Regions from separate parts of the Sanguibacter sp. Z41_6 genome, predicted to be linked through region 1. Evidence: predicted binding sites of a transcription regulator. Region 1 holds the regulator's gene; the other holds the start of a gene.
The links. The regulator LexA, encoded in region 1, represses DNA repair genes until DNA is damaged. The targets are predictions, from matches to a motif close to TCGAACANNTGTTCGA.
Positions count from the first base shown of each region.

Region 2: the regulator LexA is predicted to act here: its motif matches at 4,951-4,966, upstream of imuA' (DnaE2-dependent mutagenesis accessory factor ImuA').

Region 1 is NZ_JCAQIF010000003.1:71,660-79,305, reverse strand. Features, by position in the region: gene hflX (GTPase HflX) at 1-709, shown strand, start outside; gene AC54T1_RS07955 (ATP-dependent DNA helicase) at 798-2,891, shown strand; gene AC54T1_RS07950 (L-lactate dehydrogenase) at 2,944-3,951, shown strand; gene lexA (transcriptional repressor LexA) at 4,055-4,780, opposite strand; gene AC54T1_RS07940 (LysM peptidoglycan-binding domain-containing protein) at 5,054-5,413, shown strand; gene nrdR (transcriptional regulator NrdR) at 5,507-6,022, shown strand; gene AC54T1_RS07930 (DUF5302 domain-containing protein) at 6,019-6,210, shown strand; gene serA (phosphoglycerate dehydrogenase) at 6,324-7,535, opposite strand; gene AC54T1_RS07920 (HelD family protein) at 7,581-7,646, opposite strand, start outside.
Region 2 is NZ_JCAQIF010000006.1:108,758-116,403, reverse strand. Features, by position in the region: gene AC54T1_RS13165 (YccF domain-containing protein) at 1-3, shown strand, start outside; gene AC54T1_RS13160 (MFS transporter) at 7-1,506, opposite strand; gene AC54T1_RS13155 (immunity protein CdiI family protein) at 1,667-1,927, shown strand; gene AC54T1_RS13150 (Type 1 glutamine amidotransferase-like domain-containing protein) at 1,908-2,615, opposite strand; gene AC54T1_RS13145 (hypothetical protein) at 2,725-2,988, shown strand; gene AC54T1_RS13140 (hypothetical protein) at 3,107-3,658, opposite strand; gene AC54T1_RS13135 (YbaK/EbsC family protein) at 3,726-4,319, opposite strand; gene AC54T1_RS13130 (YbhB/YbcL family Raf kinase inhibitor-like protein) at 4,326-4,856, opposite strand; gene imuA' (DnaE2-dependent mutagenesis accessory factor ImuA') at 4,997-5,827, shown strand; gene AC54T1_RS13120 (DNA polymerase Y family protein) at 5,824-7,461, shown strand; gene AC54T1_RS13115 (error-prone DNA polymerase) at 7,454-7,646, shown strand, end outside.

The DNA of each region.
Region 1 (7,646 bases):
CCGGGTGACGATGCGCGCGGCACGCAAGCGCAACGCCATCCCGGCTGTCGCCATCGCCGGCTACACCAACGCCGGCAAGTCGAGTCTCCTCAACGCGCTGACCGGAGCCGGGGTGCTCGTCGAGAACGCGCTCTTCGCCACCCTCGACCCGACGGTGCGACGCACCCAGACCCCGGACGGGCGCGTCTACACGCTCGCGGACACGGTCGGGTTCGTCCGTTCCCTGCCGCACCAGCTCGTCGAAGCGTTCCGCTCGACCCTCGAGGAGGTTGCAGACGCCGATCTTCTCCTGCACATCGTCGATGCGTCCCACCCGGACCCCGAGGGCCAGATCGCGGCCGTGCGCCACGTCCTCGCCGACATCCCGGGGATGGAGGACGTGCCTGAGGTCATCGTCCTCAACAAGGCGGACGTCGCGAGCGCCGAGACGATCACCCGGCTGCAGAGCCGGGAACGCAGCACGGTGGTCGTCTCGGCGCGATCCGGTGAGGGGATCCCCGAGCTGCTCGACTACATCTCGGCGTCGTTGCCCCGTCCCGGTGTGTCCGTCGACCTCGTCGTGCCGTACGACCGGGGGGACCTGCTGAGCCGGGTTCACCTGGAGGGCGAGATCGATCACCTCGAGCACATCGAGTCAGGGACGCTCCTGCGTGGCCGCGTCGAGGACGGCCTGGCGGCGGAGCTGTCTGCGGTGGCCGTGCGCGGGTGACGCGGCGTGCGCGGCTGCGGTCGCGGTACACCCCCGCGTTCCTCGAGGACGCCGCCTCTGGTCCGCCCGGTGACCGTAGACTCACCCGGTGAGTTCCACGAGCACGCCCCGGCCGACGGCGACGCCGGACACGGAGGCCGTGCACGAGCTGCTCGACCTCGCTGTGGCCAGGTTGGGCGGCGCGCGGCGGGAAGGCCAGCACGTCATGGCGGCGGCGGTGGCGTCTGCGATGACGAGCGGCGAGCATCTCCTCGTCCAGGCCGGCACAGGGACCGGGAAGTCGCTCGGCTACCTCGTCCCCGCGGTCCAGCACGCCGTCCACAGCGCAGAGCGCGTCATCGTCTCGACGGCGACCCTGGCGCTGCAGCGTCAGATCATGACGCGGGACCTGCCGCTCGTCGCCGACACGCTCGCCCCGCACCTGCCGCGGCGTCCCCGGCTCGCACTGCTCAAGGGATGGCACAACTACGCCTGCCGCCACAAGATCGCCGGCGGGTACCCGGCCGACGACGCGGGCACCTTGTTCGACATGCCCCGCACGGACGGCCCCCCGGACCCGTTCGACGCTCCACCGGGCGCGTCCCCGTCGCGACAGGAGCAGAGCAGCGCCGGGCTCGCGCAGCAGATCCTCCGGCTGCGCGAGTGGGCGGAGGAGTCGGAGACGGGTGACCGCGACGACCTGACGCCCGGCGTCTCGGACCGGGCCTGGCGGCAGGTCTCCGTGAACTCCCTCGAGTGCCTCGGGCAGCGGTGCCCGCTCATCACCGAGTGCTTCCCCGAGAGGGCACGAGGTCTCGCTCGTGAGGCCGACGTCGTCGTGACGAACCACGCCATGCTCGGCATCGCTGCCACCGGGTCGCCCAACGTCCTGCCCGAGCACGCCGTCCTCGTCGTCGACGAGGCGCACGAGCTCCCCGACCGTGTCACGGCAGCCGCGACCGTCGAGCTGTCGGTCGCCTCCGTCGAGCATGCTGCGCGGCAGGCGCGGCGCCACGGCGGCGTCCTCACCACCGACCTGGACGCCGCGTCCGCCCAGCTCGGCGCGGTCCTCGCCTCCCTCCCGGCAGAGCGCTTCCCTGACGGCCTCCCGGAAGCGGCGCACGCCGCGGTCGCGGCGGTGCGCGACGCGGCGCGCGCGGTCATGAGCGAGCTCAAGCCCGACACGCCCACGAGCGGGGACGGCGGAGCTGCGAGCAGCGGTCTGAAGATGGCGTCCTCGAGCATGCTCGTCGTCTTCGAGATCGCGGAGCGGATGACGGGCGAGTCCTCGGAGTTCGACGTGCTGTGGTGCTCGCGCGCGGGCGAAGGCGGGTTCGGCGCGGGCATGTCCAAGCTCCATGCGGCACCGCTGGGCGTGTCCGGCCTCATGCGCACCGGCCTGTGGGACGAGAAGGTCGGGGTGCTCACGTCCGCGACGCTCGCGCTGGGGGACTCCTTCGACCCCATCGCCCGTTCGGTGGGCCTCGAGCCGTCGTCCGCCGTGCCGGGTGAGGCCAGCGCTGCGCCCGCGCCACGCTGGCGGGGAACGGACGTCGGGAGCCCGTTCGACTACCCGCGGCAGGGCATCCTCTACATCGCGAGCAAGCTCCCGGTGCCGGGCCAGCAGGCCACGACCGATGCTCAGATCGACGAGATGGCTGCCCTCATCACCGCGGCAGGGGGGCGCACGCTCGGTCTCTTCTCGTCGCGGCGTGCCGCGGAGCGCGCTGCCGAGCTGCTCCGCGAGCGTCTCGACGTGCCGATCCTGTGCCAGGGGGACGACCAGCTCCCGACGCTCGTCCGGCAGTTCGCCGAGGACGACGCCACCTGCTTGTTCGGCACGCTCTCCTTGTGGCAGGGCGTCGACGTGCCCGGTTCCGCCTGCCAGCTCGTCCTCATCGACAGGATCCCGTTCCCCCGTCCGGACGACCCCGTCAAGGCCGCCCGTGCACGCTACGTCGAGTCGCACGGCGGCAACGGCTTCATGCAGGTCTCGGCCTCCCATGCGGCGTTGCTGCTCGCACAAGGGGCTGGCCGGCTCGTGCGGACGACGTCGGACCGGGGGGTCGTCGCGGTCCTCGACCCGCGCCTCGCGACCGCCCGGTACGGGCCGTTCCTCGTCCGGACCCTTCCTGACTTCTGGCGGACCACCGACCGGGCGGTCGCCGAAGCGGCGCTGAGCCGACTCGCTGGCCTACCCTGACGTGAAGGGTCTCTCCGGCCCGCCCCAGTGACCAGGATCGCGTGGAGGAAGAATGACCGACGAAGAATCGCCCGAGATCGGCGAGACCGGCCCGATACCCGCCTCGGCCCGTCGCAAGACGACGAAGGTGGCGGTCGTGGGGGCTGGCGCGGTCGGTTCGACGATGGCCTACGCCGCTCTCATGCGGGGCTCCGCGCGAACCGTCGCGCTCTATGACATCAACAAGGCGAAGGTCGAGGCCGAAGCGCTCGACCTCGCGCACGGCATCCAGTTCATGCCGATGGCCGAGGTGCTCGGCTCTGACGACATCTCGGTCTGCGAGGGCGCGGACGTCATCATGGTGACGGCCGGCGCCAAGCAGAAGCCGGGCCAGACCCGGATCGACCTCGCCGAGGCCACGATCGGCCTCGTGTCGAAGATCCTCCCGCAGCTGCAGGCGGTCGCTCCGGACGCCATCTACGTCATGGTCACCAACCCGGTGGACATCGTCACGTACGCGGCCCTGAAGATCTCCGGGCTCCCCCCGACCCAGCTCTTCGGCTCGGGCACGGTGCTCGACTCCTCCCGGTTGCGCTACCTCGTGGCCGCGCACTGCGGGGTGGCCGTGCAGAACGTCCACGCGTACATGGCCGGGGAGCACGGCGACAGCGAGATCCCGCTGTGGAGCTCTGCATCCATCGGCGGGGTTCCGCTCCTCGACTGGAACGGTGTCGGCGGGGGCGGGCCGCTCACCCAGGAGGTGCGCGAGTCCATCGCCCACGAGGTGGTGCACTCGGCCTACCGGATCATCGAGGGCAAGGGCGCGACGAACTATGCGGTGGCCCTCGCGGGCTCGCGGATCATCGAGGCGATCCTCCAGGACGAGCATCGGATCCTGCCCGTCTCGACCCTGCTGGACGACTACTACGGCATCAGCGACATCTGCCTGTCCGTGCCGTCCGTCGTGGGACGCGCAGGCTGCACGGAACGACTCGCCGTGCCGCTGTCCCCGACCGAGATCCGGGGCCTGCAGCGCTCGGCCGCCGCGCTCACGCAGGTCGCTCGACGGTTCGGGTTCTGACCCACCACGCGCGCGCGTACGCACACCGCCCCGCGGCCCCGGAAGGGGTCGCGGGGCGGTGTGCGTACTGGCTGCGCGCGATGCGCGCCGGGGGCTTCGGCGGTCAGAGGCTGCGAAGGACCGACACGACGCGGCCGAGGATCGTCGACTCGTCTCCGGGGATCGGACTGAACGCCGGGTTGTGCGGCATGAGCCACACATGGCCGTCGCTGCGCTTGAACGTCTTGACCGTCGCCTCGCCGTCGATCATCGCAGCGACGATCTGTCCGTTCTCCGCGACCGGCTGACGTCGCACGACCACCCAGTCCCCGTCACAGATGGCCGCGTCGATCATCGACTCCCCGCTGACCCGCAGGAGGAAGAGGTCACCGTCGCCGACGAGCTGTCGGGGGAGTGCGAACACGTCCTCGACGACCTGCTCGGCGAGCACCGGGCCACCGGCGGCGATCCGGCCGACGAGGGGGACGTACGTGGCAGCGGGACGGGCATCGAGCTCGCCCTCGCTCCCGCCCTCCTCCCAGCTCTCCTGCTGCCGGGCGGCCGGGTCGTCGCCTGCGGGAAGGACGAGCTCCATCGCCCGTGGGCGGTTGGGGTCGCGTCGCAGGTATCCCTTGCGTTCAAGTGCCGTGAGCTGGTGCTTGACGCTCGAGGGACTGTTGAGGCCGACGGCGTCACCGATCTCCCGCATGCTCGGGGCATAGCCGCGGGCGTCGAGCGACGACCGGATCGTCTCGAGCACCCGCCGCTGGCGCGCACTGAGCCCGTCGGCCGGCTCGCTCGACGCAGCTCCCTGGCCGGGAGCGACGCTCTGCGCCGCGGCCTTGCTGATGTTCGTCACCACGAGGGTCCTCCGGTCGTCGTCCGCGCCCGTCGCGCGCCTGGTGGCCACCTGTCCGCGCCCGGTGTCAGTGGGTCGTGGTCGAGTGCGTCTCGACGGTTCTGCCTCAGCCTAGGGCTGTGCCGCCCACGTTTCAAACACATGTTCGAGCGTGTTGGGCCCGACCCCTTGCCATCTGGGGCGTCGTTCGTACACTTGTTCTACGAACATGTGTTCGATCGCGGGGTCCGGCTGACGCCGACCCGCGAACTGGAAGGAGCGATCATGGCGCACAGCACGAGCGCAACCGGGGCCCTGGCGGCCCGTCCGACGAGCGCCCGCACGATCCGGGAACCCGACCTCGTCCTCACGCGCCGCGGACGTGTCGTCCTGTGGATGCTCGCGGTGATGCTCGTGCTCGGGGGCGTGCTCCTCGGCGGGCGCGCGCTCGCAGGCGGACCGGGGGATCCCGTCGAGGTGGTGCCGTACACGATCGCCCAGGGCGAGACGGTGTGGGCACTCGCCTCCTCGGTCGCGCTGCCGGGGGAGGACGTGCGTGATGTCGTCGCCGACATCATCACCCTCAACGGGCGCAGCAGCGCTGCCTTGCAGGTGGGCGAGCAGATCCTCCTGCCCGTGCGCTGAGGGTAAGCACGTGCGCGGGCGGCCGGGTCCCGCGTAGGGTGGCACCGGACAGCGGGTCGATCGACGCTCGCAGTCGATGCTCAGGAGGCGCCCGTGCACTGCCCGTTCTGCCGTCACCCGGACTCTCGTGTGGTCGACTCCCGCACCTCCGACGACGGCGCCTCGATCCGGCGACGTCGCCAGTGCCCTGAGTGCAGCCGACGTTTCACCACCCTGGAGACCGCGAGCCTCTCCGTCGTCAAGCGATCCGGAGTCACCGAGCCGTTCAGCCGCGAGAAGGTTGTCAACGGTGTACGGAAGGCGTGCCAGGGGAGGCCGGTGAGCGAGGATGACCTCGCGCTGCTCGCACAACGCGTCGAGGAGTCGGTCCGCGCGACGGGAAGCGCCGAGCTCGACGCCTACGAGATCGGCCTGACGATCCTCGGCCCGCTGCGCGAGCTCGACGAGGTCGCGTATCTGCGCTTCGCGAGCGTGTACCAGGGGTTTGATTCCCTCGAGGACTTCGAGGCAGCGATCAACCTGCTCCGTGCTGAGCACGAGCAGGCCGCAGCGGCGGACAACGACGGCCCAGGCAGCGACCGGCACGACGACGAAGAGGAGGCCTCATGACGCACGACAGCGAGGACAAGGACACCGCGGCGGTCAGCGCGGACACGAAGGCGAAGTTCAAGGAGGCGCTGGAGCGCAAGAACGCAGCGCGCCACAGAACGAGCGAGGGCTCGTCGAACACCGGGTCGGTGCACTCCTCTGAGACCACCGGACCCGTGCAGCGCACGTTCCGACGCAAGTCGGGCTGAGTCCCGCTCACCGTCACAGGCCGTGGCGGTGCCTCCTGTTACTGCGCGCCCGCGACGACGAAGGGCCCGTACCGTGGTCAACGGTTCGGGCCCTTCGTCGTGTCCGGGGCCGTTCAGGCGCGCGCCTCGGTGAGGACGCGGAGCTTGATCGTCTGGTCCATGCCCCGCAGCGCCTCGATCACCGCTGCCTCGAGCGTCGACCCGACGTCCGTGACGACGTAGCCGATCTCCCCGCGGGTAGCCAGCAGCTGGCCTTCGATGTTCGTGCCGTGCTCGGCCAACGTCTTGTTCACCGCGGCCAGCACGCCAGGGGTGTTGCGGTGCAGGTGGGCAACGCGGGCGACCCCCGTGGAGTTCTCCAGCGCGAGGTTGGGCATGTTCACGCTGAGCGTCGTCGTGCCGGTGCGGACGTAGTCACGGATCTTGTTCGCGACGAACACCCCGATGGCTTCCTGCGCCTCAAGGGTCGAACCGCCGATGTGCGGCGTGAGGATGACGTTCGGCAGCCCGCGGAGCTCGGACTCGAATGCGTCACCCCGCTTCTTCGGCTCGTGCGGGAACACGTCGATCGCGGCACCCGCGAGGTGCCCCGAGACGATGGCCTCGCGGAGCGCGGCGGTGTCGACGACGAAGCCGCGGGAGAGGTTGAGGAAGACCGCCCCTCGCTTCATCTGCTGGAGCTGCGCGGCACCGAAGAGGCCGGCGTTGCCGCTGCGGCCGTCGACGTGGAGCGTGACGATGTCCGCGACGGCGAGGAGCTCCTCGAGGGTGTCCAGCCGGCGCGCGTTGCCGAGCGCGAGCTTCTCAGAGGTGTCGAAGAACACCACGGACATGCCGAGGTTCTCAGCGAGCACGGAGAGCTGGGTGCCGATGTTCCCGTACCCGACGATGCCCAGCGTGCGACCTCGCACCTCGTGGGAGCCCTCGGCGGACTTGTCCCAGACGCCGTCGTGCAGGGCCTTGTCCCGCTCCGTGAGGCGACGCGTGAGGGAGATGATCTCGGCCAGTGCGATCTCGACGACGGACCGCGTGTTCGAGAAGGGTGCGTTGAACACGGCGACCCCGTGGCTCGCAGCGGCGCGCAGGTCGATCTGGTTGGTCCCGATGCAGAATGCACCGATCGTCAACAGCTCGCTCGACGCGGCGATGACCCGCTCGGTCACCTGCGTCTTGGAGCGGATGCCGAGGATGTGGACGCCCGCGAGCGCTTCGATCAGCTCGTCCTCGTCAAGCGCCCCGGACCGGACCTCGACATCGATGCCGTGGTCCGCGAGGATCTTGACGGAGAGCGGGTGGACGTTTTCCAGGAGCAGGGCTTTGAGCACGTAGTCATGCTCCTCTCTCCTGCGCCGCCAGCCAAACGGGTCTTGTCACTCGGACATCGGCGTGCCCTGTTCGCGCATGCCCGGGGGGAGCTGCTCGGCGTGCACGATGCG
Region 2 (7,646 bases), on a different contig from region 1:
TAGCTGTCAGGCCTTCTCCTCCGCGTTGCCGCGCTCGGTGAGCGACACCCTGCCGCCGGGGTAGACGACGGCGCACAGCACCGCGCCGACGACGAAGATGCCCGCCGACCACCAGAACGCCGTGTGATACCCGGCGAGCGTCGCCTCGGCCGCCATCTCCGGCGTCGGCTGCGGCGTCCGGGCCTGGGTGAGGAGCTCGGTGAGGCGGTGGGTCCCCGCCGACTGGGACTGGGTGCTCAGCAGCGCCACACCAATCGACCCGCCCACCTGTTGGGCCGTGCTCACGAGCGAGGATCCGACCCCCGCGTCCTCGTCGAGCAGACCGAGGGTGGCTGTCCCGAGGGCGGAGGCAAAGATAAGCCCCGCCCCGATGCCCGCGATGATCAACGGACCCACGACGTCCGGGAAGTACTCGGTCGATTCGTTGAACCTCGTCATGAGGACGAGGGCGGACGCTCCGACGAACATGCCGAGGACGACGAGGTTGCGGGGGCCGAAGCGAGGCAGCAGCACAGTCCCGGTGAAGGACGATGTGGCGGCCAGGAAGACGACCATCGGCAGGAAGGCCAGGCCCGTGTTCATCGCGGTGTAGGACAGCGTGTCCTCGAGGTAGTACGTGAGGAACAGGAACACCCCGAAGATCCCGGACCCTGTGAAGAGGATGGCGAGGAGGGAACCTCCTCGGACACGGTCGGAGATCGTATGCAGCGGGAGCAAGGGCTTCGCGATCTTGCCCTGCACGACGAGGAAGCAGGCGACGAGCACCACGCCGGCGGCGAGCAGCATGATCGTGACGGGGTCCGACCATCCGTCGGTCTCGGCGTACGAGAGGCCGTAGACGATACCGAACAGGCCACCGGCGATGAGGACGGCGCTGAGCGGACCCACGGTCACCTTGCGGTCGGGGAGGGTCTTCGGGAGCAGGACGAGCGCGCCGACGAACGCGATGATCGCGAAGAGGATGTTGACGAGCAGGCACCAGCGCCAGTTGAGGTACTCGGTGAGGAACCCGCCGAGCAGCAGACCGAGCGCACCACCCGCACCGCTCGTCGCGCCCCAGATGCCGAACGCCTTGGGACGGCCCGGGTTGCCCTCGAACGTGACGGTCAGCAGGGACAGGGCCGCGGGCGCCATGAGTGCGCCGAACGCGCCCTCGAGGGCGCGGGCCGCGATGAGGACCTCGTAGGTGGGGGCGGCGCCGCCGAGCGCCGATGCAGCCGCGAAGCCGACGACACCGATGAGGAAGGTCGTGCGGCGCCCGACCCGGTCTCCGATGCGCCCGCCGATGATGAGCAGCCCGCCGAAGGCCAGGGAGTACGCGGTGATGACCCACTGACGCTCGTCGGTGGGTATCCCGAGGTCCTTCTGGGCCGTCGGCAGGGCGATGTTGACGATGGTCGCGTCGAGCACCACCATGAGCTGGGCCGTGGCGAGGACCGCCAGGATCCACCAGATCTTGAGGTTGTTCTGTGTCGTCCCGCTGCGCTGCTGCGACTCCGTGGCCATGTCTTTCCCCTTTGTCCCTGCGTCCACTCCTCGGCTGCCAGAGCCGTTCAGTGGTCCTTTTCAGAGGGTATGTCCGGATCCACCGGTACGCGCGCGCGCCGGTGCCCGACGGGCGGGGCGACGGCCGACAGCGCACCGCATACGAGGGAGGAGCACGCGCATGGTGATCTATGTGAAGCTCGCGAACGAGTACTCGGTGACGTGGCCGGTGTGGAATACGTCAGGGCTGGCCGAGCGTGAGGAGCTCCCGCTGTCCGACGTGCTCACAGAGAGGTCGGAGCGGTGGGCTGAGAGGTTCAACAACCACGTCGACTGGGAAGCTGGTTGGGATGATCCCGGGCTGCGGGAAGCTCACCAGAGACGGCGTGCTCGATCATCCTGGTCAGCGCCGGTCGCGCCGGTCACCCGCCGAGCAGCCTGACCGGTAGCTCGTGCTCGGCCACGCCGTCGACTGTTCGCTCGACCCGGAACACCGACCGCCCCGGCCGCTCAGCGACTGCCTCGACGAGCTCGCCATCTCGCCAGATCACCGCAGCGTGGTCATCGACCCCGTACCCGTTGCCCAGCAATCCGGCCGAGACCCATCCCTGGTACGCCTCGCGACGGCCTGGCTCTCCGAGGTAGTGGGGGCAGGCGCTCCCTACGAGGAGACCGAGCCCGTCCGCCAACGGGGCGAGGGGTCCGTACGAGTCCGTCGACGACCCCTCGAACCAACAGTTCATCCCTGCACTGATTCCCGCGAGGATCGTGCCGTTGGCAGCGGCCTCTTCCAGCACGTCTGGCAGACCGTGCAACCGCCACAGCGCAAGCAGGTTGGCGGTCGAGCCCTCGCCCACGTACACGACGTCCTGGTCCAGCAGCATGCTCGGGTCGGAGTACCCCCACGGCTCGTGGCAGAAGAGGGACAAGACAGAGGTGTCGGCGCGGTCGGCGAAGGCGGCCTCGAACCGTTGGCTGTAGCCGTCGGCGTCACCGCTCGCCGTCGGGACGAAGCAGACTCGCGGACGAGCCGTGCCGGTCATGTCGAGGATGTGGTTGTCGATCGCGGACGAGCCGTCGTCGGACATCGAGAAGCCGCCCCCGCCGAGGGTGACGATGGTGCCCCTCATGCGGCCCGAGGAGTCACGCGTAGGTGCTGGCTGACGATCACTGCGCCAGCGTATGTCTGACGTGTCCCGTCGTCACGGTACCGGCCCTTCGGCGTGCAAGGATCTGGCCATGCGCATGCCCGCGTCACGTCCTGTCGTCATCCTCGTCCTGCCCGGTGTCGCCCTCGCCGGGACCGGCATGGTGTGGTTCGCCTCGATCGGTGCCTCGGATTCTGGATGGTTCGCCTACGCGCCGCTGACCGGGGAGACGTTCCCCGGGGACACCGTGGTCCTCAGCAGGCAGCACCGTCTGGCGCTCGGTGTCTGCGTGACCGGTGGGCTCCTGCTCAGCGCGGCCGCGGGCTACGCCGTCGGACGACGCCGCGCGTCGTGACCGACCAGGGGAATCAGGCGCGGGGCGTTCCAGTCAGCGGCTCTGGGCTGCTGGACGAACGCTGGCAGGAGCGTGGCCTTGACCAACGGATCGCCGACGACGACATGTGACGCGACCGTCAACGAACCTTGCCGTGTGCCGGTGCCCCCGACACTGGCACCGCCCGCACCTGCTGCTCCTCCGCCCGCGTCATGGTCCGCGGGGAGTCCGGGTTGCCGCCGTCGAGCGGATGGTCGTCCATGCCCCGGGCGGCTGCCCACCACGAGGCGTCGTCGGTGCACCGTGCGTGGTTGGTGTTGGGGATGACCTCGACGGTGCGCCACGCCTCGCCGGTGGATTCCCAGAGGCCCGGGTGCTGGAGCAGCTCGTGGGCCTCGACGTACGGCAGGAGCCGCGACTCGCTCACCGGCTTGAGCTTGTGGCCGCACTCGGTCCACGTGATCGTGCTCTCGAGCAGGAGCACGAGGTTCGCGTCGAGCCACCGGGTGAGGAGGATGGAGCACTGCTCGACGTCCCACGGCCCGTGCACCCGGACATGATCGCCCGGGCCGTGGTCGGTGACGACACCGGGGACGCAGTGCAACCAGCTCTCCTCAAGAACCAAGAGGTGGAGCTGTGACTCGAAGTCCGAGGGCACACGGCCCCCCGTGCGCGGCAACGGTGACGGCATACCTCGATTCTGCGGCGGTCGACACGGGGCGGCAAGCGTGACGACGAGATCGTGATGGAGCCGAGACTCAAGGCTTGACAGGCACCGCCAGGTCGTCGATGACCCGCACTCCCGGGAGGGTTGCGAGCAGGTCCCCGGGCAGCGCGATCTTCGATCGTCGCACCCCGGACCCGATGACGATCCACCCGGCGCACGCGCCGGCGTCCAGCAGCACGGGCCACGCGGAGGGGAGGCCGATGGGGGTGATCCCGCCGTACTCCATGCCCGACTCCGCCACGGCACGATCCACCGGCAGGAACGAGGCCTTGCGCACGTCGAGCAGCCGCTTGACCGCGCCGTTGATGTCCGCGCGCGTCGAGGCGCGGACCGCCACAGCGGCGGTGCGCTCGACGCCGTCGCGCTTGCCTGCCACGAGGACGCAGTTGACGGACATCTCCATGCTGATGTCGTAGGCCGCGGACATCGCCGCCGTGTCGGACACCTCGGGGTCGATGGGTGCGACGACGACCTGCTCGGCCACGCCCGTGTGCTCTGCGGCCCACGCCAGGAGCGCGGCGTGGACCGCGGGCCCGAGCAGCTCGGGGTGCTCGACGGCGCGGACCCAGTGCGGGGTGCCGATCCGCGGCACCCCGCCGTCGTGCAGCGTGGAGGCGTCGGTCACGCGACCTCAGCCCTGCTGGTACGTCGCGGTGAGCGTGGCTCGCGCGATCGTGTGGAAGACCGCCTTGAAGGCGACCATCGTCGGTGTGTCCTCCGGGTCCGCGTCGAGGGTGTCGACGTCGAGGGCGTGGACCGCGAACACGTACCGGTGCGGTCGGTCGCCGCTCGGCGGCGCGGAACCGAGGTAGGAGAACTCTCCGGCGTCGTGCCGGACGTGGAACGCGGCGCCCGGGAGCATGAGGTCGCTAGCGCCTTCCCCCTGCTGGAGCTCGGTGACGTCGACCGGGACGTCGACGACCGTCCAGTGCCACCACCCGGCGGGCGTCGGGGCGTCGGGGTCGAACATGTTGACGAGGAACGACTGGGTGGAGTCCGGGAAACCGGACCACGCGAGGTGCGGGGACGTGTTGCCGCCCGCGGCGACGAACTGCTCGGCGAGGGGCTCGCCGTCGACGATGTCGTCGCTCGTGAGGTCGAAGGTCGGGACCTTCGGCAGGAGGGAGTACGGGTCCGGGGGCACTGGCCTGGTGAGATCCATGCCCCCATCATGCGGTGCCATGCCCCATGCGTGCACGCATGGGGTGATGTCCGTCGGGCGGACGTTCCCTGTCAGCAGGGTGTCGTACGCTTGTTCGAACAGGTGTTCGAACGTCCGAGCCGACCGTGAGGAGAGGGATGATGTCCGCCCAGACCGTCTCCGTCGACCGTGCAGACCGTGCCGCCCGGGCGCGGGAGGCCCTGCGTCGCGCGGAGGAGCACACCGGTGCGCGGACGCTGAGCATCGTGACGACGGTACCGGCGGTGGGTGGGCAGCCCATCTCCACCCCGGTGACTGCCCCGGCATCCCCGTCCACCGGGGCAGCGGCAGGGCCGGAGGTCGGGCTGACCAGCACGGAACGTCCGGCGCTGCCCGTCCCCGCCCAGCTCCGTCCGCTCGTTCCCGAAGGACTGCGGCGGGGGAGCGCCGCCGTGGTCACCGGGTCCACCTCCTTGCTGCTCGCGATGCTCGCCGAGGTCACCCATGACGGCGGGTGGGCCGCCGTCGTGGGCGCACCCGCCGTCGGGCTCGTGGCCGCGGCTCAGATGGGCGTGGTCCTCGAGCGCCTCGTCCTCGTGCCTCGGCCCGGGGTGGAGTCGGCCGTCGTCGTCGCCGCGCTCCTCGACGGTATGGACGTCGTGGTCGTGGGACCAGACGCCGTCCTGCTCGACACCGACCGACGTCGGCTGACGTCCCGTGCCCGGGAGCGTGCGGGTGTCATCCTCGCGACGACACCCTGGCAGGGCGCGCACATGGTGCTGACCACAGAGCACAGCCAGTGGTCCGGCCTCGGCCTGGGATCAGGCCGGCTCCGCAGCCGACAGCTGACCGTCAGCCGGTCGGGGCGGGGCACGGGCGCCGCACGACGGCTCGACGTCTGCTTCCCGGTCGGCGACGCGGTCGTCGTACCACCCCAGCACGCTCCCGCTCCTGCGGTGGGTCGCGCGCCCGGCCTGGCGAGGGTCGGATGAGCACGCAGGAGGTGACGACCACCCCGGGCGCGCCGCACACCCCGGACACCGCGTATCGCACAGCGGTCGTGTGGGTCCCCGACTGGCCCGTGCTGGCCGCGATGCGGACCGGTGGGGTCCCCGCCGACCGCCCCACCGCGGTGCACGACGGGCGTCGGACCACCGCCGTCTCCGCCACCGCCCGAGCCCAGGGGGTGCGCCGCGGGATGCGGCTGCGCACCGCCCAGGAGTGCTGCCCCGCCCTGGAGCTGCTCCCGGCCGACGACGGACGCGACGCCCGCGAGTTCGAGCCCGTCGCCCTCGCTGTCGAGACCCTCGTCGCCGGGCTCGAGATCGCCCGGCCGGGACTCGTGCTGCTCCCTGCGACCGGGGCCAGCCGGTACCACGGCTCCGAGGAGGCGCTCGCCGGACGCCTCGTCGAGACCGTCGGGCGGGCCGCCGGCTACGAGAGCCAGGTCGGTGTGGCCGACGGCATCCTCGCGGCGGTCCTCGCCGCGCGCACATCCCGGATCCTGCCCCCGGGTGCGTCCGTCGACTACCTGGCCGACCACCCGCTCGGGTCGCTCCTGCACGCCGCGACCACCCCCGCCGCCGTCCGGGAGGTCCACGACCTCGTGGACCTCTGGACCCGGCTGGGGCTACGGACCCTCGGTGACCTCGCTGCGCTCGCCGAGGCAGACGTCCACACCCGGTTCGGTCACGTCGGACGCTGGGCGCACCGCCTCGCCCGGGGAGCGGACCTGCGTCCACCTGCCAGGCGCCGGACCGAACCCGACATCGAGGTCGTCAGCGTGCTCGACCCGCCGGCCGAGCGCGTCGACATCGCTGCGTTCGCCGCACGCTCGCTCGCGGAAGAGATCTACGCACTCATCCTCGAGCGCTCCGTCACCTGCGGGCGCATCCGCATCACGGCACGCACCGAGTCCGGGGTGGACCTCGTCCGCACCTGGCGCACCGACGACGGCGCGCTCGGTGGGCTCTCCGCAGGGCGCATCACCGACCGCGTCCGTTGGCAGCTCGAGGGCTGGCTCAACGGAGCCGGAAGCCGCGCCGGGGACGACCCCGAGCCCTCACCCCTCGTGCGGCTGGGCATCGTCGCCGAGGAGGTGGCACCGGCCGGGTCCCAGCAGGGCCGGCTGTGGGGCGCCGCCAGCGGGCACGACCTGCGGGCCCGCCGCGTCACCGAACGCGTCCAGGGGATCCTCGGCGGCGACCGCGTCCTCTCCGCGACCCTCCAGGGCGGACGAGGTCTCACCGACCGTGTCCACCTCGTGCCCTGGGGGGACGCCGACCCCGCCGTGCGTCCGGCCGAACCGCCGTGGCCGGGTCGGCTCCCCGAGCCCGCACCCGCGACCGTCCTCCCCGAGCCCACCCCTGTGCACGTCGTCGACGCCGCCGGGCACCTCGTCGGCGTCAACGTCCGGCTCTCCATGAGCGCAGACCCCGTCGCCGTCGTCACCGCCGACGGTCCCCGCCGGATCGACGCGTGGGCCGGCCCCTGGCCCCTCGCCGAACGATGGTGGACCGGCGACCCCCGACGCCGCGTCTACCTCCAGGCCGTGCTCGACGACGGCACCGCCCTCCTGCTTGCCTGCACCGGTGGGCGCTGGACCTGCGAGGCGCTCTATGACTGAGCGCACCTCGGGCCCCCACCCCGCGTATGCCGAGCTGCACGCGCACTCCGCATTCAGCTTCCTCGACGGCGCGAGCCACCCCGAGGAGATGGCTGCCGAGGCCGTCCGGCTCGGCCTGTCCGCCCTGGCCATCACCGACCACGACGGCCTCTACGGCGTCGTGCGGTTCGCCGAGGTCGCCCGGG